3 regions of the Paucibacter sp. M5-1 genome follow, and region 3 is predicted to be linked to each of the others. Evidence: predicted binding sites of a transcription regulator. Region 3 holds the regulator's gene; each other region holds the start of a gene.
The links. The regulator sigma-54, encoded in region 3, starts transcription at its own class of promoters, with help from an activator protein. The targets are predictions, from matches to a motif close to TGGCANGNAANCTGCTTT.
Positions count from the first base shown of each region.

Region 1: a site for sigma-54 is predicted at 3,971-3,988, ahead of O5M90_RS12355 (CmpA/NrtA family ABC transporter substrate-binding protein). Genes of this name have one in related genera too.
Region 2: a site for sigma-54 is predicted at 4,303-4,320, ahead of ureA (urease subunit gamma). Genes of this name have one in related genera too.

Region 1 covers NZ_JAPZLM020000001.1:2,636,548-2,643,767, reverse strand. The annotation lists gene icmF (fused isobutyryl-CoA mutase/GTPase IcmF) at 1-538, opposite strand, end outside; gene O5M90_RS12380 (saccharopine dehydrogenase family protein) at 732-1,841, shown strand; gene O5M90_RS12375 (SRPBCC family protein) at 1,850-2,350, shown strand; gene O5M90_RS12370 (DoxX-like family protein) at 2,347-2,730, shown strand; gene O5M90_RS12365 (DUF2269 family protein) at 2,727-3,203, shown strand; gene O5M90_RS12360 (ANTAR domain-containing response regulator) at 3,261-3,872, shown strand; gene O5M90_RS12355 (CmpA/NrtA family ABC transporter substrate-binding protein) at 4,170-5,390, shown strand; gene ntrB (nitrate ABC transporter permease) at 5,401-6,309, shown strand; gene O5M90_RS12345 (ABC transporter ATP-binding protein) at 6,323-7,135, shown strand; gene nirB (nitrite reductase large subunit NirB) at 7,216-7,220, shown strand, end outside.
Region 2 covers NZ_JAPZLM020000001.1:2,109,584-2,116,803, forward strand. The annotation lists gene O5M90_RS09815 (response regulator) at 1-826, opposite strand, end outside; gene O5M90_RS09820 (hybrid sensor histidine kinase/response regulator) at 823-4,263, opposite strand; gene ureA (urease subunit gamma) at 4,399-4,701, shown strand; gene O5M90_RS09830 (HupE/UreJ family protein) at 4,715-5,278, shown strand; gene O5M90_RS09835 (urease subunit beta) at 5,275-5,586, shown strand; gene O5M90_RS09840 (LysE family transporter) at 5,604-6,260, shown strand; gene ureC (urease subunit alpha) at 6,248-7,220, shown strand, end outside.
Region 3 covers NZ_JAPZLM020000001.1:3,066,923-3,074,142, reverse strand. The annotation lists gene O5M90_RS14375 (THUMP domain-containing class I SAM-dependent RNA methyltransferase) at 1-766, opposite strand, end outside; gene O5M90_RS14370 (bifunctional diguanylate cyclase/phosphodiesterase) at 811-3,534, opposite strand; gene O5M90_RS14365 (hypothetical protein) at 3,606-4,049, opposite strand; gene O5M90_RS14360 (RNA polymerase factor sigma-54) at 4,072-5,577, opposite strand; gene lptB (LPS export ABC transporter ATP-binding protein) at 5,582-6,355, opposite strand; gene lptA (lipopolysaccharide transport periplasmic protein LptA) at 6,352-6,981, opposite strand; gene O5M90_RS14345 (thiol:disulfide interchange protein DsbA/DsbL) at 7,035-7,220, opposite strand, start outside.

The DNA.
Region 1 (7,220 bases), 430 kb from region 3:
TGATCAGCTGGGCCAGCGCGCGCCAGGCGCCCTCGCCATGGCCCTGGATCGCGGACAGCGACTTCGGCGCATGGACCGTGAAGTCCTGGTCGCTCTTCATCACCATCTCGCCGATCATGCCGGCCAGGCCCATGCGCTGGCCGTCTTCGGGGCTGAAGATGCGCACGCCGTGCGCGGCCAGATCGCGGATCTCGGCCGGCACGATGACGCCGCCGCCGCCGCCAAACACCTGGATATGCTCGCCGCCGCGCGCCTTCAAGAGCTCGACCATGTACTTGAAATACTCGACATGGCCGCCCTGGTAGGAGCTGATCGCGATGCCCTGGGCGTCTTCCTGCAGCGCCGCGTTGACGACCTCGTCGACCGAGCGGTTGTGGCCCAGGTGTATCACCTCGGCGCCCATGCTTTGCAGGATGCGCCGCATGATGTTGATCGCGGCGTCATGGCCGTCGAACAGGCTGGCGGCGGTGACGAAGCGCACCTTGTGCGTGGGGCGGTACTCGGCCAGGGCCTTGTACTCGGCGGACAGATCGGTCATCTGGATGTCTCCTGCGCGGTGCTGGCTCGGCCGGGCCGGGCTTCTTCCCCGCGTTTTAGCAGCATGGGTGGGCGGATTCTAGGGCTTGATTGACGTTTACGTAAACGTTAAGTTGCCATTCGCTTGCCACGGAGCCGTTGGATCGGACTGCTGATAATGGGCGGCATCAAAAAGACAGGGTAGGAGAGGGCGCTTGAGAGTCCTGGTGCTGGGGGGATATGGCAATTTCGGCGCGCGCATTGCGCGGGCGCTGGCCGGCGATGCCGCCATTGAGCTGCTGATTGGCGGGCGCGACGGCTTCCGTGCCGCAGCCTTGGCGGCCGAACTGGGTGGTGGCGCCGAGGGGCTGGTCCTCGATATGGACGGGCACGACCTGGTTCCGCGCCTGCAACAGGCCCGCGTCGAATTGCTGATCCACACGGCAGGCCCCTTCCAGTCTCAGCAGGACTATCGCGTGGCCCGTGCCGCCGCCGAGGCCGGCGCGCATTACATCGACCTGGCCGATGGCCGGCGCTTTGTCTGCGACTTCTCCGCCCAGATGGATGGGCTGTTCAAGTCCGCAGGCCGGGTCGGCATCAGCGGCGCCAGCACCGTGCCGGCCCTGTCTTCGGCGGTGCTTGATGCGCTGAGCGTCGGCTGGCAGGCGTTGCACACCATCGACATCTGCATCGCGCCGGCCCAGACCGCCCCGCGCGGTCTGGCCACGATGGCGGCCGTGCTCAGCTATTGCGGCGCGCCGATCAGGGTCTGGAAGGACGGGGCCTGGACCGAGCAGCCCGGCTGGGCCGTGCCGCAGCGGGTGGACTTCCGGCGCCTGCGGCCCCGGCTCGCGGCACTGTGCGACATCCCGGATCTGGAACTGCTGCCGGCCCGCTACGCAGGCGTGCGGACCGTGATGTTCCGCGCCGCGCTGGAACTGGGTTTCACGCAGCGCGGCATGGCCCTGCTGGCCTGGCTACGGCGTGCCGGTCTGTTGCCCCGGCCCGAGCGCCTGGCAGCGCTGATGCTGAAGACCGCCGGCTGGCTTGACCCGCTGGGCTCGGCCCTGGGCGGCATGGTGGTGGCGCTGAGCGGCCGCGACGACGAGGGCCGATCCGTGGCGCGCAGCTGGCATATCGCCGCCGACGATGACCACGGCCCCGAGATCCCCTGCATGGCGGCCATCCTGCTGGCGCGACGCCTGGCGCGCGGTGATCAATCCCTCACCGCCGGCGCCCGGCCCTGCATGGGGCTGCTGAGCCTGGACGAATTCGCGCCCGAGTTCGCGCGCTGGGGCATGGTTTGCGATCTGGTGGAAGGCTGAGGTCGGCGATGGCCCATGCGCGCTTCGAGTTCGAGATGGGGGCGTCTGTCGAGGTTGTGTTTGACGCTTTCCACTACCACTGCTGGCGACATCGCTGGGATTCACTGGTGCGAGACACCCAGGTCCTGGGCGGTGGAGAACATCCGGTGGTCGGGGCACGTACCTGGAATGCTGGTGCGGGCTGGTTGGTCGCGCTGTCGATGCAAACGGTCTTCATCTCCTATGACCGACCGACGCTGGCGGCGGCCCGCATGGAGGGGAGGTCCTTTCCGTTCCGGCGCTGGGCTGCGTCGATGCAGCATCGACCGCTCGCTGCTGATCGGTCCCTGCTGATCTATACCTACAGCTTCAATGCCGGACCTGACTGGCTGAGGGGCGTGATGGAGCCTTTGGTGCAATGGATCTTTGATCGGCAGACTCAGCGCAGATTTGGGCGATTGCAGCGCTTCGTTGCTGAGCATCGCTCGGAAGTTGAGGCTTGGCAGGCGACGCAGGAGACGCAGCCATGAGCGGCGCTGCCAGCGCCCCGGCCGACGAACGCCTGCTGCGCCTGAGCCTGGTCGCCGTCTGGCTGGGCACGGCGGTGGTCAGCCTGCTGGAGCTGCGCGGTCAGAGTTTGGACCTGCTAACCCAGGCCGGCATGCACGACTTGACCCTGATGCAGGGCCTGATCGTCGGCGGCGCGGCACTGGATGCGTTGCTGGGCCTGGCGCTGTGGCTATGGCCGGGTCGCCGGGCCTATGCGTCGGCGCTGGCGGCGATGCTGGCGATGACGGCGCTGGCCACCGGCCTGCTGCCCGGACTGTGGCTGCATCCGCTAGCCCCCCTGCTGAAGAACCTGCCGATCGCGGCGGCGCTGTGGCTGTTGTGCAAGAGGGCTCCGCGGTGAACGAATACCTGCTGCTGAAATGGCTGCACGTGCTGTCCAGCGTGGTGCTGGTGGGCACAGGCTTTGGCTCGGCCTTCTATATGTTCTTTGCCAATCGCAGCGGCTCGATCGCGGCCCAGGCGGTCGTGACACGGCTGGTGGTGCGGGCCGACTGGTGGTTTACGACACCGGCCGCGATCTTTCAGCCGCTCAGCGGCCTGTGGCTGGCCCATCTGGCCGGCTGGCCCTGGTCCACGCCCTGGCTGGCGCTGGCCCTGGGCCTGTATCTGTTGGCCGGTGCCTGCTGGCTGCCGGTGGTCTGGCTGCAGCTGCGCATGGCCGAGATGGCCACGGCCGCTGCACGCGCTGCGACGCCGCTGCCGCCGCTGTACTGGCGCTATGCCCGGCGCTGGGAGGCGCTGGGCTACCCGGCCTTTGTCGCGATGCTGGCGGTCTTCTATCTGATGGTGGCCAAGCCGGCGCTGTGGCACTGACGCAGGAGGGGGCTCCGGCACAGATATTGCAGCGCAGCAATATCCACCCCATCCGCCATGAGTCCCCCGCCCGACACCCCCACCCCTGGCCTGCGCGTGCTGTTGATCGATGACGGCGCGCACCGGGTCGATCTGATCCAGCAGGAGCTGGCGCGGCAGGGCTGCGATGTCGTCGGCGTGATCGATTCGGCGACCTTGATCCATGACTGCGTGCTGCGGCTCAAGCCCGATGTGGTGATCGTCGACAGCGAGTCGCCGACGCGCGACACGATGGAGAACCTGGCCACCTTGAATGCGCAGATGCCGCGCCCGGTGGTGGTGTTTTCCGAGGATGGCAGCGACGACCCGATGCGCCGGGCCCTGCGTGCGGGGGTCAGCGCCTATGTGGTGGCGGGGCTGCGCCCGGACCGCCTGGCGCCGGTGCTGCAGGTGGCGATCGCCCGCTTCGAGCAGGACCTGGCGCTGCGTCAGCAGTTGGACAAGGCCCAGGCCCAGCTCAGCGCGCGCAAGCTGATCGAGCGTGCCAAAGGCATTCTGATGAGCGAGACGGGCCTGGACGAGGACGCCGCCTACAAGCGCCTGCGCCGCCTGGCGATGGATCGCGGCGTGCCGCTGGTCGAAGTCGCGGAGCGTGTCATCGATGCCCAGAACCTGCTGCGCCCAACATGAGGCCCGACATGAGGCCCGATCGCACCAGGCTGGCGCATCGCGCCGGCAATCGGTGCGCTTTTCGCGCAGCCGCTTGCCTTGCTGCCTGGGCATGCCGCTGGCACGGCTCCTGCTAGACAGACCACGAGGCCCGCAACGGCGTGGGCCTCGCTCTCAACAAGGTTCTAGGACAAAGGCGTCCGATCTCCTCCGCTCGTTGCACGGGTGGCAGGTGATCGTGACGCCTTTTTCCATTTCTGGTTTGTCTCGGAGGTCTTCTCAATGCGTTTCAGCAATACGTCGAAGGATGGTGGGCTCATGAGTGAAGAGCGACGCAAGCTCCTGGTGGGCGGTGCGGCGGCAGCGGCCGTCGGCAGTCTTAGCCCCCAGGTTTGGGCGGCCGGCTCCGACAAGCCGGAGAAGGAGGAGGTGCGCATCGGCTTCATCCCGCTGACCGACTGCGCCTCGGTGGTGATGGCCTCGGTGCTGGGCTTCGACAAGAAATACGGCATCAAGATCATTCCGACCAAGGAAGCCTCCTGGGCCGGTGTGCGCGACAAGCTGGTCAACGGCGAGCTCGACATGGCCCATGTGCTCTACGGCCTGATCTACGGCGTGCACCTGGGTGTCAGCGGGCCGAAGAAAGACATGGCCGTGCTGATGACGCTGAACAACAACGGCCAGGCGATCACCTTGTCGAAGAAGCTGGCCGATAAGGGCGCGGTCGACGGCGCCAGCCTGGCCTCGCTGATGGGCAAGGAGAAGCGCGAGTACACCTTCGCGCAGACCTTTCCGACCGGTACTCACGCGATGTGGCTGTACTACTGGCTGGCCAGCGTCGGCATCAATCCGATGAAGGATGCAAAGGTCATCACCGTGCCGCCGCCGCAGATGGTGGCGAATATGCGGGTCGGCAATATGGACGGCTATTGCGTCGGCGAGCCCTGGGGCCACCGCGCCATCGTCGACGGCATCGGCATCACCGCGGTGACCACGCAGGACATCTGGAAGGATCACCCCGAGAAGGTGCTGGGCACCACCGGCGACTTCGTCAAGAAATACCCGAACACCGCGCGCGCCGTCATCATGGCCGTGCTGGAGGCCAGCCGCTGGATCGATGCCGGCCTGCAGAACAAGCTGAAGATGGCCGACACCATCGCCGAGAAGAGCTACGTCAACACCGGCGTCGACGCGATCAACCAGCGCATCCTCGGCCGCTACCAGAACGGCCTGGGCAAGACCTGGGACGACCCCAACCACATGAAGTTCTTCAACGACGGCGCGGTGAACTTCCCCTGGCTGTCCGACGGCATGTGGTTCCTGACCCAGCACAAGCGCTGGGGCCTGATCAAGGAGCACCCGGACTATCTGGGTGTGGCCAAGCAGATCAACCAGGTGGAGCTCTACAAGCAGGCCGCCAGCCAGCTGAAGATCAGCGTGCCCAAGGAGTTGATGCGCAGCTCCAAGCTGATCGACGGTGTGGTCTGGGACGGCAAGGACCCCGCCAAGTATGCCGATGGATTCCGCGTCAAAGCCTAAGGAGCTCCCCATGGTCAGTGCCGTTTTTCATTCGCCGAGCGAGGCCAGCAGCAGCGGCCCGATCTCGGTGTCGCTGCCGACGCCCGACGCACCGACGGTGCTGGCTGCGGGCGTTGTTGTGCCCGCTCCCAGGCCGCGCCGCCACCTCGACATGAACAGCCTGTGGATGCGCGTGCTGCCACCGGTACTGGGCCTGGCGCTGTTGATAGGCATCTGGGGGCTGCTGACGCAAAAGGGCGGCAGCTTCCCGACGCCCGGCGCCACCTTCGCTGCCGCCGTCAAGCTGTTCGCCGACCCCTTCTACAGCAATGGGCCGAACGACCAGGGCATCGGTTGGAACATTCTGTTCTCGCTGCAGCGCGTGGCGGTAGGCTTCGGCCTGGCCGCAGCGGTAGGCATCCCGCTGGGCTTCATCATCGGCCGCTTCGAGTTCGCCAACCGCATGTGCTCGCCGCTGATCAGCCTGCTCAAGCCGGTCTCGCCGCTGGCCTGGCTGCCGATCGGCCTCCTGGTCTTCAAGAGCGCCAACCCGGCCGCGATCTGGACCATCTTCATCTGCTCGATCTGGCCGATGGTGGTCAACACCGCGGTGGGTGTGCAGCGGGTGCCCGAGGACTATCTGAACGTCGCGCGGGTGCTCAAGCTCAGCGAGTGGAAGATCATCAGCAAGATCCTGTTCCCTGCCGTGCTGCCCTACATGCTCACCGGCGTGCGCCTCTCGGTCGGCACGGCCTGGCTGGTGATCGTCGCGGCCGAGATGCTGACCGGCGGTGTCGGCATCGGCTTCTGGGTCTGGGACGAATGGAACAACCTCAATGTCCAGCACATCATCATCGCGATCTTCGTGATCGGCATCGTCGGCCTGGCCCTCGAATGGCTGCTGATGGCGGTGGCCAAGCACTTCTCCTACAACGACTGACGGAGCCGACATCATGAGTGCAAACAAGGCCTTTATCGAAGTGCAGTCGGCCGAGATGGTGTTCAACACCCGCAAGGGCCAGTTCCACGCGCTGCGCGACATCCATCTGCAGGTCCAGAAGGGCGAGTTCATCACCTTGATCGGCCATTCGGGCTGCGGCAAGAGCACCTTGCTGAACCTGATCGCCGGCCTGCTGCGGCCCACGTCCGGCGTGCTGCTGTGCGACAACCGCGAGATCACCGAGCCCGGCCCGGAGCGCGCGGTGGTGTTCCAGAACCATTCGCTGCTGCCCTGGCTGACCTGCTTCGAGAACGTCTATCTGGGCGTCGAGTCGGTGTTCGGCGGCCGCGAGCTGAAGCGTCAACTGGCCGAGCGCACCGATGCGGCGCTGGACCTGGTGGGCATGAGCCATGCGATGTTCAAGCGTCCGCACGAGATCTCGGGCGGCATGAAGCAGCGCGTCGGCATCGCCCGCGCGCTGGCGATGGAGCCCAAGGTGCTCTTGATGGACGAGCCCTTCGGCGCGCTTGATGCGCTGACCCGCGCCCATCTGCAGGACGAGCTCTTGAAGATCGTCGCGCGCACGCACAGCACCGTGGTGATGGTGACCCACGATGTCGACGAGGCCGTGCTGCTCTCCGACCGCATCGTGATGATGACCAATGGGCCCGCTGCCACCATCGGCGAGATCTATGCCGTCGACATCCCGCGCCCGCGCAGCCGGGTCGAGCTGGTCGAGGACCCGGTCTATGTGCATGCGCGCAAGGCGGTGATCGACTTCCTCTACACGCGCCACGCCGCGCCGGTCGAGAAAAAAGCCGCCTGATTGATTTTTCGTGGTGCCTGCTGCTCGCTAGCTCCGTTGGGGCTGGGCGGGGCGGCGCTCAGCCTGGAGCTGCTGTGATGATGAA
Region 2 (7,220 bases), 960 kb from region 3:
CATCGGCCTCGCGCATCACGATCAGCCACTGGCCCTCGCCCAGCGCATCGGGGTCGACCGCATGCAAGGTGAAGGACAGGCGCTTGGCGCCGCGCGTGGCCAGCGCCGCGCCGGTAGCAGGCGGGGCATCGGCGCGCGGCTGCGGCAGCACGGTCAGCACCGAGGGCTCGGCGCCGGCACGGCGGCGCAGCGATTCGCGGTGCAGCCAGACCAGCACCTCGGGCGGCAAGCGGCCGCGCTCGAAATGGCCGCCGCTAAAGTAGTCGGCCATCAGCGAGCGCGCCAGCGCGGTCTGCCAGACGCAGCGGCCATCGGCCTCGTGCACCGCCATGCTGGCGTGGCCGAAGGCGTCCAGCGCATTGCGGGCCTGGCGCTGGGCACGGGCGCTGCGTAGATGGGCGGCGATGCGGGCCAGCACCTCGCGCGGGCGGATGGGTTTGGTCACATAGTCGACGCCGCCGGCCGCGAACGCGGCCTCGACATGCTCGGTGTCGGACAGGCCGGTCATGAAGATGATGGGCGCGGCAGCGGTGGCCGGGTCGGCCTTGAGTCGGCGCGCCACCTCGAAACCGTCCAGCCCCGGCATCATCGCGTCCAACACCACGACATCAGGCGGCATCAGCGCGGCGCTCTCCAGCGCCGCCGCGCCGCTGAAGGCCACCAGCACCGTGTAGCCGGACTCGTCCAGCGCGTCGTGCAGCAGGGCCAGGTTGTCGGGCACGTCGTCGACGATCAGTACCCGCTCGGCATGGCTGGCGACCGGCGGGCTGCTGGGCAAGGCCGCATCGATCTCTTCGTGAGGCGTGGGGAGGGTGGAGGCATTCATGCTGGGTCCTCAGCCTGCAAGGCGCGTGCCACCAGCCGGCTCATCGCCTGCAGCTCGAACTGGCGCGCCATCGCGCGCAGCTGGGTGACGAAATCACTGCAAGACTGATCCTCGCCGGCGATCCGGTCAAGCTGCTGATGGATGCCCTTGACATGGCCCTGGCTGAGCTGCTGCTGCAGGCGCTGCAAGGCCTCGCGCGAGGGCAGCTTCAGCGGCGCCTTGTTCGCGTCAGCCGCTTGGACCGGATCGCGCAGCCGCCAGTCCAGGCCCAGCCGCCGACCCAGCCAGTCCAGCAGGTCATCCACCCGCACCGGCTTGACGATGAAGTCCCGCTCGCTGACACCCAGGCCGTTATCCAGGCCCCGATCAAAGGCATTGGCCGAGATGATGACGGCCGGTGCCTCGCTCAGGCCGCGCACACGGATCTCGGCCAGGGTCTGCCAGCCGTCCAGGCCCGGCATCGCCAGGTCCAGCAGCAAGGCCTCGGGCCGCCAGCCGGGGATCAGCGCCATGGCCTCGATGCCGCTGGCCGCCATCCGCAGCTCGAAACCCAGCGGCTCCAGGATGGCGCGCAAGAGATTGCGGTCGGCCTCCTCGTTGTCGACCACCAGCAGACGCCGCGCCGGCCCCTGGAAGCCGATGCGCGCCGCGCGCCGCGCCTGCGCCGCCATCGCGCCGGCATGCAGGCTGGGCAGGAACAGGCGCAGCTCGAAGCGCGTCCCGTGTTTTCCTGTGACTCCCGGCGTGCTCGCCACCTTCAGCTCGCCGCCCATCAGATCGGTCAGCATCTTCGCGATGGTCAGCCCCAGGCCGGTGCCTGACCCCGAACCCACGGCGGCCGCACCGCGCTCGAAGGGCTCGAACACCCGCTCCAACTCCTCGGCACTCATGCCGGGGCCGCTGTCCTCGATCTCGAAGCGCGCCATCTCGCGGGCGTAGTGCAGTCGCAGGGTCACCTGTCCCAATGGCGTAAATTTGATGGCGTTGCCGAGAATGTTGATCAGGATCTGCTGCACCCGCTTGCCGTCGGCGCGCACCCAGTCCGGCAGGCTGGATGGCGGGGTGTAGACAAAGTCCAGACCCTTGGCGGCGGCCTGCAGCGACAGCAGATGAACCAGATCATTGATGGCCTGGCCGAAAGCCCAGGGCCCGGGCTCCAGCTTGAAGCGGCCCGCCTCGATGCGGGCCAAGTCCAGGCTGCCCTCAATCAGCGACAGCAGGTGCTCGCCGCCGCGCCGTATTACCGTGATGGCCTGCTTGCGGTGGGCGGGCATGCGCTCGTCCTCGTCGAGGATCTGCGCATAGCCGAGGATGGAGTTCAGCGGCGTGCGCAGCTCGTGGCTGATATTGGTGATGTAGCGGGTCTTGGCCTCGTTGGCAGCGTCGGCCTGGACCTTGGCCTGCTGCAGCTGCGCGTCGGTCTGGCGGTGCGACTCGATCTCGGCATGCAAGGCCTGGCTCTGGCGGCGCGATTCCTCCTGCGCGACCTGGCGGCTCTTGTGCGTCAGCACCAGCCACCAGCCGATCACGCCGGACAGCAGCAAGAGGGCCACCAGGGCCTTCGCATAGGACGCCCGCAGATGGGGTGCCATCTGTTCGGCCGCCGCGCCCAGCCGCCCCAGCTCATGCTGGTAAAGCAGGCCGAACAGCAGCAAGAGCACCGGCAGCACCAGGGCCATCAGGCCCAGATACTGGGTCAGGCCGCTGTCCAGCAGGGGCCAGACCTTGCGCGGCAGCAGCTGCTGCAAGAGCGCACGGGCCTGTGTCGCCAAGCGGGCGTCTGGCTTGCAAAGGTCATCGCAGCGGGCGTCCAGCGAGCAGCACAGCGAGCAGATCGGGCCCTGATAGGCGGGGCAGTGCGCCATGTCCGGCCCCTCGTAGGCGCGCTCGCAGATCACGCAGTGCTGCAGGCGTTTGTAGGCACCGCCCTCCCCGCCCTCCTTGCTCTGGCGTGCAATGTAGTAACGCCCGCCGGTGGCCCAGGCGATCAGCGGCGAGCAGACCATGGCCGTCACCAGCGCGATCAGCGCCGAAAAGGCCTGGGCCATAGTCCCGAACAGGCCCAGATGGGCGGCGATGGACAGCAGCGAGGCCATCGCCATCGCGCCGACGCCGACCGGATTGATGTCATAGAGATGGGCGCGCTTGAACTCGATGCCCGGTGGCGACAGCCCCAGCGGCTTGTTGATCACCAGATCGGCCACCACGGTCATGATCCAGGCAATCGCGATATTGGCGTACAGGCCCAGCACCCGGTCCAGCGCCTGGAACAGCTCCATCTCCATCAGGATCAGCGCGATCAAGGTGTTGAACACCACCCAGACCACGCGGCCCGGGTGGCTGTGCGTCAGCCGGGCGAAGAAATTACTCCAGGCCAAGGAGCCCGCATAGGCATTCGTCACATTGATCTTCAGCTGCGAGACGATCACCAGCAAGGCCGTGGCCGCCACCGCCAGTCCGGGCCGGCTGAACACCGTGTCGTAGGCCACCAGATACATCTGGTTCGGGTCCACCGCCCGCTCGGTCGGCACCATCAGCCGCATCGCCAGATAGGCCAGGAGCGCGCCGCCCAGCATCTTGGCCACACCCAGCACCACCCAGCCCGGGCCGCCGACAAAGACCGCCGCCCACCAGCGCCAGCGCCTCTTCGGATTCGCATCGGGCTCGGGCATGAAGCGCAGATAGTCGGCCTGCTCGCCCATCTGCGTGATCAACGCGATGCCCACCGTCATCGCCGCGCCGAACAGCGGCAGGCTGAACTCACCGCCCCGCCCGTCGGCGCCGGCATAGCTTTGCAGCTGGCCGGGCAGCTCCGGATAGCGGATGAAGACATAGACATAGGGGACGATCAGCAGGACAAGCCACAGCGGCTGGGTCCAGACCTGCAGCCGCGCGATCGCGGTCACGCCGTGCGTCACCAAGGGCAGCACCACCAGCGCGCAGATCAGATAGCCCCAGGCCGGCGGGATGTCGAAGGCCAGCTCCAGCGCATAGGCCATGATGGCCGCCTCCAGCGCAAAGAAGATAAAGGTGAAGCTGGCGTAGATCAGGCTGGTCAGCGTCGAGCCGATATAGCCGAAGCCGGCACCCCGGGTCAGCAGGTCCATGTCCACGCCGTAGCGGGCCGCATAGACGCTGATCGGCCAGCCGGCCAAGAGAATGATCAGCCCGGTGGCCAGGATGGCCCAGAAGGCATTGGCAAAACCGTACTCCACCAGCAGGGTCGCCCCGACCGCCTCCAGCACCAGAAAGGAGGCCGCGCCAAAAGCCGTGTTCGCCACCCGGGTGCCGGACCAGCGCCGGAAGCTGTGCGGTGTGAAGCGCAGCGCGTAGTCCTCCAAGGTCTCGCTGGCCACCCAGGCGTTGTAGTCACGACGTATCTTGATGACGCGCTGGACGGGTTCGGCGGTCTGGACGGAGGGCGGCGCGACGGGCATGCCAGTCCCTTATCAAGACCCATGCCCAGTGCCGCGTCCTGGCATAGCTCCTGCAACAGCATCCCCCATGGAACTCACACCGAGTGTTCAGCCGCAGGCTGCTCGGGCTGACTAACAAGGATCGAGCGTAGCGAGATGGAACTCACTCCCAGAGAGAAAGACAAGCTGCTGATCTTCACCGCCGCACTGCTGGCCGAGCGCCGCAAGGCCCGTGGCCTGAAGCTCAACTACCCCGAGGCGGTGGCCCTGATCAGCGCCGCCATCATGGAAGGCGCGCGCGACGGCAAGAGCGTTGCCGAGTTGATGAGCGAGGGCAAGACCGTGCTGGCGCGCACCGATGTGATGGACGGCATCGCCGAGATGATTCCCGAGATCCAGATCGAGGCCACCTTCCCCGACGGCACCAAATTGGTGACCGTGCACCAACCCATTGCCTGAACGACGCACCAAGATGAATAGCAAGCAAGTCCTGACCCTCACCGCCGGCCTCGCCCTCAGCGGCCTGGCCTTCGCCCATGTGGGCCATCACGATATCGGCCACCACGGCTTCGCCGAGGGCTTCAGCCACCCCTTCACCGGCCTGGACCATCTGGCCGCGATGCTGGCCGTTGGCATCTGGAGCGCCGGCACGCCGCGCCGCCAGTGGTTGGCGCCGCTGGTTTTTACCCTGATGCTGCTGGCCGGTGCGCTGCTGGCGCAGAGCGGCCTGCACGTCCCGGCCATCGAGCCGATGATCGCCGGCTCCTTGCTGGTGGTCGGTGCCTTGCTGATGTCGCCGCAACAGCTGCCGGTCGCTGCGGCCGCCTTGGCGATGGGCGGCTTCGCGCTCTTTCATGGTGCGGCCCATGGCCAGGAGCTGAGCGGCACGGGCGCGCTGGCCGGCATGGTGCTGGGCACGGCCCTGCTGCACGGCCTGGGTATTGGGCTGGGCCTGGCGCTGCGCAAGGGCTCGCTGTGGCTGCCGCGCCTGTCGGGCGCTGCGGTGGCGCTGTTCGGCATGGGGCTTTTGACATGAGCCCGGGCGAGTTGCTGATTGACGATGAAAACGCCGTCCATGTTCTCAACCCTGGCCGGCGCACGCTGGCCCTGGTGGTGGAGAACGCCGGCGACCGGCCGATCCAGGTCGGCTCGCACTACCACTTTGCCGAGACCAATGCCGCGCTGCGCTTCGACCGCACGGCCGCGCGCGGCATGCGGCTGAACATCGCCTCCGGTACCGCCGTGCGCTTCGAGCCCGGCCAGCAGCGCAGCGTCGAGCTGGTCGACTATGCCGGTGACCGTCAGGTCTGGGGCTTTCGCGGTCTGGTCCAGGGGGCGCTGTGAACACGCTGACCCTGTTCATGACGGCCTTTGGCCTGGGCCTGGTCTTCAATGCCGCGCCCGGTGCGGTGTTCGCCGAGACCGTGCGTCAAGGCCTGCGCGGCGGCTACCGGCCGGCACTGGCGGTGCAGCTGGGCTCTCTGGTCGGCGATGCCAGCTGGGCGCTGGTGGGCCTGGCCGGCATCGGCTTCGCCTTGCAGTGGGAGGTCTTGCGCTGGCCGGTCGGCCTGGCCGGCGCGGCCTATCTGGGCTATCTGTCCTGGGACAGCTGGCGCGCCGCGCGCACCGTCCATGAACTGGGTGTCGATGCGGCGGCGGGCCACGCGGCCAGGCCGCTGCGCGCCGGCATGCTGCTGTCGCTGACCAATCCGCAGAACCTGGCCTACTGGGCGGCGATGGGCAGCGCGATGGGCGCGATCGGCCTGGCCGAACCGAGGCCGGCCGACTACGGCCTGTTCTTCGCCGGCTTCATGGCCGCCTCGCTGGCCTGGGCCTTCATCTGCGCGGCCCTGGTGGACCGCTTGTTCCGGCGCGTCGGCGCGCGCTGGGCCCGCTTCACCTACCGGCTCTGCGCCGCCGCGCTGCTGGCCATGGCCCTGGGCACGCTGCGCGACCTGGCCTCGCAGACCCCGACCCGCATTGACACCCACAAGGAACCCGTTCTATGGCCCAGATAGGACGACGCGCCTATGCCGAGATGTTCGGCCCCACCGTCGGCGACCGGGTCCGGCTGGCCGACACCGCGCTGATCATCGAGGTCGAGCAAGACCTGACCCTGGGCGCTGGAGGCTATGGCGAAGAGGTCAAATTCGGCGGCGGCAAGACCATACGCGACGGCATGGGCCAGTCGCAGCGCGCCAACGGCCCCGGCCCCGGCGACGCGATGGACTGCGTGATCACCAATGCGCTGATCATCGATCACTGGGGCATCGTCAAGGCCGATATCGGTCTGCGCGGCAAGCGGATTGCCGCCATCGGCAAGGCCGGTAACCCGGATGTGCAGCCCGGCGTCGATATCGTCATCGGCCCCGGCACCGAGATCATTGCGGCCGAGGGGCTCATCGTCACGGCCGGGGCGGTCGACACCCACATCCACTTCATCTGCCCCCAGCAGGTCGAGGAGGCGCTGATGAGTGGCGTCACGACCATGATGGGCGGCGGCACCGGCCCGGCCACCGGCACACTGGCGACCACCTGCACGCCGGGGCCCGAGAACCTCAAACGCATGCTGCTGGCGGCCGATGCCTTCCCTATGAATCTGGGCTTTCTCGGCAAGGGCAATGCCAGCCGGCCGGAGGCGCTGCGCCAGCAGATCGAGGCCGGCGCGATCGGTCTGAAGCTGCACGAGGACTGGGGCACGACGCCGGCCGCGATCGACTGCTGCCTGTCGGTGGCCGACGAGTTCGACGTGCAGGTCTCCATCCACAGCGACACGCTCAACGAGAGCGGCTTCGTCGAGGACACGATGGCCGCGACCCAGGGCCGCACCTTGTGCGCCTTCCACACCGAGGGCGCCGGCGGCGGCCATGCGCCGGACATCATGCGCGTCGTGGGCGAGAACAACTTCCTGCCCTCCTCGACCAATCCCACGATGCCCTACACCGTCAACACGGTGGACGAGCATCTGGACATGCTGA
Region 3 (7,220 bases):
CCTGGGCGGCCTGCTTGATGGCCTGGAAGCGGCCGCGCAGCGGCACAAAAGGCAGTTGACGCTCGAAGGCGAAGCGGCGCTGCATGCCGGCGGCCATGCCGCAGGCGATCTGCGCGGCCTCGACGGCGATGGTGCCCGAGCCACAGCAGGGATCCAGCAGCGCACCACCGGTCTCGGGCGTGCCCTTCCAGCCGGCGGCCGCCAGCATCGCGGCGGCCAGGGTTTCCTTCAGCGGCGCATCGCCCTTGTCCTCGCGCCAGCCGCGCTTGAACAGCGGCTCGCCCGAGCTGTCCACATAGATGGTCGCGTACTCCGGGCCCACATGCATGATGATGGGCAGGTCGGGGTGGCGGGTGTCGACGCTGGGGCGCTCGCCGGTGGCCTCGCGCATCACATCGCAGATAGCGTCCTTGATGCGCAGGGTCGTGAAGTTCAGGCTTTGCAGCGGCGAGCGCTGCGCGACGATGTCGACCCGTATCGTGTGGGCCGGCGTGATCCACTGGGTCCAGTCGATCTTGCGTGCCAGCGTGTAGAGGTCGTCCTCATGGCGGTAGGGGCCGTCGATCAGCTCGATCAATACGCGCTGCGCCAGCCGGCTCTCCAGATTGAGCTTCATCACCCCCTCGGCATTGCTCTTGACCGCGACGCCGCCGCGCAAGGCCTCGGTATGGGTCTTGGGCAGGATGGCGCGCACCTCCTGTTCCAGCCAGGGCTCGACGCCGCTGGCGCAGGACAGGAAAAGATGCAGGGTTTCGTTCTGGGACATGGCTCAAGATGCGTGGAAGCAGGGCCGTATTGTCCCCTTTCTGTCTAGGCGGCCTTGCCCACGGCGTTCCAGCTCCCGGCCAGCGCCTCGAACGCGGCCACCGGCAGCGGCCGGCTGAACAGATAGCCCTGGAAGGCATGGCAGCCCAGCCCGGCCAGCAGCGCGCGCTGTGCCTCGGTCTCGACGCCCTCGGCGATCACCTGCAGGCCCAGGCTGTCGCCGAGCTGGATCACGGTGCGGGCGATCGCGCGGGCGTTCGGCTCATCGATCAGATCGCGCACAAAGCTCTGGTCTATCTTCAGCTGGTTCAGCGGCAAGCGCTTGAGATAGGCCAGCGAGGAATAGCCGGTGCCGAAATCGTCCAGCGAGACCGCCAGGCCGAGCCGGCGCAGCTCGTTCATCAGCGCGATCACGGCCTCGACATCGTTGACCAGGGCGCTCTCGGTCAGCTCGATCTTGAGCCGCTCGGTCGGTGCGCCGCTGCGCGCCAGCAACTGCTGCATCAGGCCCAGAAAGCCTTTCTGGCGGAACTGGTGGGCGCTGACATTGACGGCCAGGCTGAGCCCGGCCAGCGCCGGCTGCGTGGCCCAGGCGGCCAGCCGGGCGCAGGCCTGCTGCATCACCCACTCGCCCAGCGGGCCGATCAGGCCGGTCTGCTCGGCCAGCGGGATGAAGACGGCCGGCGAGACAAAGCCGCGCGCCGGATGGCGCCAGCGCAACAGGGTTTCGGCGCCCAGCAGAGCGCCGTCGCGGCCGACCTGGGCCTGGTAGTGCAGCTCCAGCTGTCCGAGCGGCAAGGCCTCGCGCAGATCGGCCTCCAGCGCGGCGCGCTCGGCCAGCGCCGCCTGGGTCAGCGGGTCGAAGAAGCACAGCTGGTTGCGCCCGGCCGCCTTGGCCTGGTACATCGCATGGTCGGCATGCTTGAGCAGGTCTTCGCTGCTGGTGTCGCCGGCGCCCCAGATCACGATGCCTATGCTGGGCGTGCTGTGGTGCAGGTGTTCGTCGAGCTGGTAGGGCTGGCCCAGCACACGCAGCAGCTTCTCGGCGGCCGCCTCGGCATGCAGGGCGGCGACGCCGGCGTCCGCACCGAGGTCTTGCAGCAGCACGACGAACTCGTCGCCGCCCCAGCGCGCCACCGAATCCTGCGCGCGCAGCGCGGCCTGCAGGCGCTGGGCCATGCTTTTGAGCAGGCGGTCGCCCATGCCGTGACCCAGGGTGTCGTTGAGCGATTTGAAGTTGTCGATGTCGATGAACAGCACCGCGCCATGCCGGCCGCTGCGCTGGCTGGCGGCCAGGCTTTGCGCCAGCCGGTCCAGCAGCAGGCGGCGATTCGGCAGGGTGGTCAGCGGGTCGTAGAAGGCCAGCCGTTCGATCGCAGCCTCGGCGCGCTTGCGCTCGGAGATGTCGCGGGCCAGGCCGATGAACAGGGTCTGGCCACGACGCTCGATGCGCGAGACGGCCAGGCTCATCGGGAACACCTCGCCGCTCTTGCGGCGGCCATCGACATCGCGGCCCTGGCCGATCACGCGCGCCGGACCGCCGGCCAGATAGCGCCTCAGATAGTCGTCGTGTCGCCCGCTGTCTGGCGCGGGCATCAGCAGGCTGATATTGCGGCCTATGGCCTCCACCGCCGGGTAGCCGAAGATGCGCTCCGCCGCCGGGTTGAAGGAGGCGATCTGCCCGGCGCTGTCTATCGTGATCACCGCGTCCACCATATGGTCGAGGATGGCCTGGGTGTGCTGGGCCTGCTCCTGCAGCTTGAAGGCGGCCTGCTGAGCCGTCGCGAAGATCAGGCGCTGGCGGCGCTGCCACAGCAGCAGGGCCGCCGCCATGCCCAGCGACAGCAGGCCGCCGATCAGCAGCACCGCATGGAGCTGGCGCCGCCAGGGCGCCTCGATGCCTTGCAGCGCCCGCCCGACGGCCACCAGCAGGCCGGCATCGGTGCGCAAGCCGGCCGGGCTGACATGGCGGGCGGCGGCCAAGCGCTCGTCCTGGCTGATCTGGGCGCGCATGCGGTGCAGGCTGGCGCTTTGGCCGCTGGCCAGATGGCGGGCCAGGATGGAGTCCGGCATGGCCAGCAGATTGCGGCCTATCCAGCGCTCATCGGGCGGCGTCATGCTGAACAGCAAGCCGCCGGTGTGTGCCAGTGCACTCCAGGTGTCGGGCGAGGGCTGGGCGGTCTCCAGCACCAGGCGGAAGTAGTCCGGGTCCAGGCTGGCGGTGACCACGCCCTCGAAACGGCCTTGGGCATCGAACAAGGCCCGCGCCAGCGTCAGCGTGTGCACGCCCATGACGCTGCGAAACGGCGGCGAGACATAGAGCAGCCCGGGATCGGGCCGCTGTTGCGGCATGCTGAAGTAGTCGCGCGAGCGCACATCCAGGCCCAGCAGCTGCGGCACCGAGCTGGCTCGCACCCGACCCTGGGCATCGACCAGCATCAGCACGCGCACGCCGGGCATGGCGCGTGCCAGGGTCTGCAGCAGCGCGGCGCTGTCCTGCGGCAGCCGCTCGGCGCGCCAGCCCCGGCGCTGCACGGCCACGGTGTCCAGCGCCGCCTTGATCGCCAGCATCTGCTGCGAGACGATGCCGTCCAGCGTCTGCACCAGCACTTGCAGCTTCTCGCTTTCGTGCCGCTGCAGCGCGCTGCGCTCGGTCTGCAGCCACCAGGCCGCGCCAGCCCAGGCCAGACTGGCGGCGGCGAGCAGGGCCAGCCATTGGCGGGCGATGTGGATTGGCGGGCGGAGAGGGGCGAGATCGGTCGAGAGCATGGGCGCGGGTTGGCACAGTAGCCAGGAACCGCGTCAATGCTCTTGATTCAAGTCAATAGACGGCCTTCCCGTCAGCGCAGGCGTTGAACACGCGGCGCCTGATTGCGTCCTTCGATCTCCATATAGAAAGCGCCCATGAAGCCGCGGCGTATCGTCACTTTCGGGTTCTCTATGCTGTGGACGCCGCTGCTGTCGTCGCTGATCTGCCAGAGCTGGCCATTGGCCAGGCGCAAGGTTTGTTGTGGCCGCCAACCCTCGAAGCGGCCTGGGATGTGGCTCTGGATAGTGTCGATCTGGCCCGGCGGGCGTTGCAGGCCGAACTGCTCTGTTGACGCAGCGGGCGCCGGTTTGACCGTGGCAGTCGGGGTGATGTCCGTCAGCGGCAAGGCGTCGTAGCAGGCCAGCCGGGCCTGAGTTTCGTTCAGGCTGCGGCATTGACGAACCGCCGCATCATCGATCGCCAATGCTGAGTTGCACAGCAGGATCAAGAGCGCGCTTGTAGTCTGAGCTTTCATGGACATCCTTATTGCGGAGCTTTCACATCGCCTTGCGCAGATTCGCCGGCGCGATCTTCAGAGCTTCGCGGTACTTGGCGACGGTGCGGCGGGCGACCTGGATGCCTTGCTCTTCGAGCATGTTCGACAGCGCGCTGTCGGACAGCGGCTTGGCCGCGTCCTCGGCCGCGACGAACTGCTTGATCAGCGCGCGCACCGCCGTGCTGGAGGCATTGCCGCCGGCCTCGGTGTTCAGGCCCGAACCGAAGAAGTACTTCAGCTCGAAGGTGCCGAAGCGGGTTGCCATGTACTTGGCATTCGTCACGCGCGAGATGGTCGACTCGTGCAGGCCCAGCTCATCGGCTATTTCTCGTAGCACCAGCGGCTTCATCGCCAGCTCGCCATGGGTGAAGAAGCCTTTTTGCCGCTCGACGATGGCCTGCGAGACCCGCAGGATGGTGTCGAAGCGCTGCTGGATGTTCTTGATGAACCAGCGCGCTTCCTGCAGCTGGGCGCCCAGCGGCGAGTTGCTGACGCCGCCGCGGGTGGCGCGCAGTGCCTGGGCATAGAGCTCGTTGATGCGCAGCTTGGGCGCGACCTCGGGGTTCAGCATCACGCGGAACTCGCGGCCGACCTTGTGCACGATCACATCCGGGATCACCGCCTGGGCCTGGCCGCGCGCGAACTGGCGGCCCGGCTTGGGCTCGAGACTGGTGATCAGGGCCTGGGCCTCGCGCAGCAAGGCCTCGTCGGCGCCGGTCAGCGCCATCAGCTTCTTCAGATCGCGCTTGGCCAGCAGCTCCAGATGCTGCTTGCACACCAGGATGGCCACCACCTGGGCCTCGCTGCGCGGCCGTGCGCGCAGCTGCAGGATCAGGCATTCGGGCAGGTCGCGGGCGCCGACGCCCAGCGGTTCCAGGCTTTGCAGCCATTTGAGGGCGCAGCGCAGCCGGTCCAGCAACTCGTCACGCGCCTCTGGATCCGCCTCGCCGGCCAGCGATTCGACCAGCTCTTCGAGGCTGTCCTCCAGATAGCCGTCCTCGTTGAGCGACTCGATCAACACATAGAGCGCGGCGCGATCCTCGGGGCTCAGCATCATGCCGGCCAGCTGTTGGTTCAGGTGCTCCTGCAGGCTCAGGCCCGGCGAGTCCTGCTCGGGTCGCTCGCCGTCTTCGTCGCCGCTGCCGGAGCCGCTATTGCTCGGCAGCTCGCGGATGCCGTCGAAGTCATCTCGCTCGGTGCCGTTTTCCCAGTCCTCGCGCTCGGTGGCGCCGAAGTCCTCGGCCTGGATCTCGGGCGTGGTCTCGGGCTCGCCGGCGCCGCTGTCGGCGCCGATCTCGTCCTGGGCCTTGCGGATCTCCGGCAGCTCGGCGGCGGCCGGCGCGTCGGGAAATTCCTCCTCCGTTTCGAGCAGCGGGTTCTGGGCCAGCATCTGCTCGACTTCCTGGTTCAGCTCCAGTGTCGACAGCTGCAGCAGACGGATCGATTGCTGCAGCTGGGGCGTGAGCGCCAGATGCTGGCTGAGGCGGACCTGTAAGCTCTGTTTCATGGGCCTACATACGGAAATGTTCGCCCAGATAGACCTTGCGCACGTCGGCGTTGTCAACAATCTCGTGCGGCGTGCCCTCGGCCAGCACCGTGCCCTCGCTGATGATGTAGGCGCGGTCGCAGATGCCCAGGGTCTCGCGCACATTGTGGTCGGTGATCAGCACACCGATGCCGCGGCTCTTCAGAAAGCGGATGATGCGCTGGATCTCCAGCACCGCGATCGGGTCGACGCCGGCGAAGGGTTCGTCCAGCAGGATGAAGCGCGGCTGGGTGGCCAGCGCGCGGGCGATCTCGACACGGCGACGCTCGCCGCCCGAGAGCGCCGGCGCCGGGCTGTCGCGCAGCTTCTCGATGCTCAGCTCGTCCAGCAGCTTTTCCAGCGCCTCGTTGATGCGGGCGCTCGACCAGGCGCGGCCGTTTTCGTCCTGCTGCAACTCCAGCACCGCGCGGATGTTCTCCTCGACCGTCAGCTTGCGGAAGATCGAGGCTTCCTGCGGCAGATAGGACAGGCCCAGGCGCGAGCGCTGGTGGATGGGCAGGCGCTGCACGGCCCGGCCGTCGATGCGGATCTCGCCGGCATCGGCGCGCACCAGGCCGACGATCATGTAGAAGCTGGTGGTCTTGCCGGCGCCGTTGGGGCCAAGCAGGCCGACCACCTCGCCGCTGTGCACATCGAGATGGACGTTCTTGACCACCTTGCGCACGCCATAGCTTTTCTGCAGGCCCTCGGCCTCCAGGCGGCTGAGGGCGGCGCTGGGTTCCGGGGTGGCGGCCGTCATGAAGGCTTGCGCGGCTGTTGCAAGCCTGGGCTGGTCTGCAGCGGCAGGGCCGGCTCGGGAGCGGCCGGCTCGGAGGCCGCCGCCGCGCGCGGCATCAGCACCATGCGGCCGCGGCCGGCCGGGTGGGGCGAGGTCTGGCCGCCCTCGATGCTGAAGACCTCGGAACGGTTGTCGTAATGGATCACCGCACCGACCACCTCGTCGGCCACGGTGGCGCCGCGCATGCGCCGCACCACCGCATTGCCGACGAAGCGCACGGTGTCGGAGCGGCTGTCGTACTCGACCTGGTCGGCCGAGCCCTCGACCGCCTCGCCCGGCACATCGCGGGCCTGGCGGAAGGTCACCGGCTTGCCGGCCTCGCCGCTGGCATAGGCCTGCTGGTAGCCGTCGCTGGTCTCGCGCACATCCATGCGGGCCGCGCGCATCACCATGCTGCCCTTGCTGAGCACGACATTGCCGCTGAATTCGGTGCGCTGCTTGACGAAGTCGACCCCGCCGCGGTCGTAGTCGATATTGATCGGCTTGTTGCGGTCGGCCTTCTCGGCCTGTGCGGAGCCCGCCCAGCCGCCGGCGGCCAGCGCCAGGGCAAGCAGCATCAATCGGAGGGGGGCGGGTCTGTTGTTCATGGCGGCACAGTTCTTGCAGACCATTCTAGCCCCGGATTGGGGCCCGGGCGGGGTCAGGCCTTGCCGCTGCGCAGACGCTGGATCAGGAAGTCCACCGTGGCCAGCGCGCGCTGGCCCGATTCGATCTCGCTGACACGCTGGCCGGCCGAGGCCAGCGACGGCGAGGTCCAGAAGCGGCCGCCGACGCCCAGGGCCGGCACGCCGTCGATGCGATAGGCCTCGCTGAGCTTCTCGGCCTG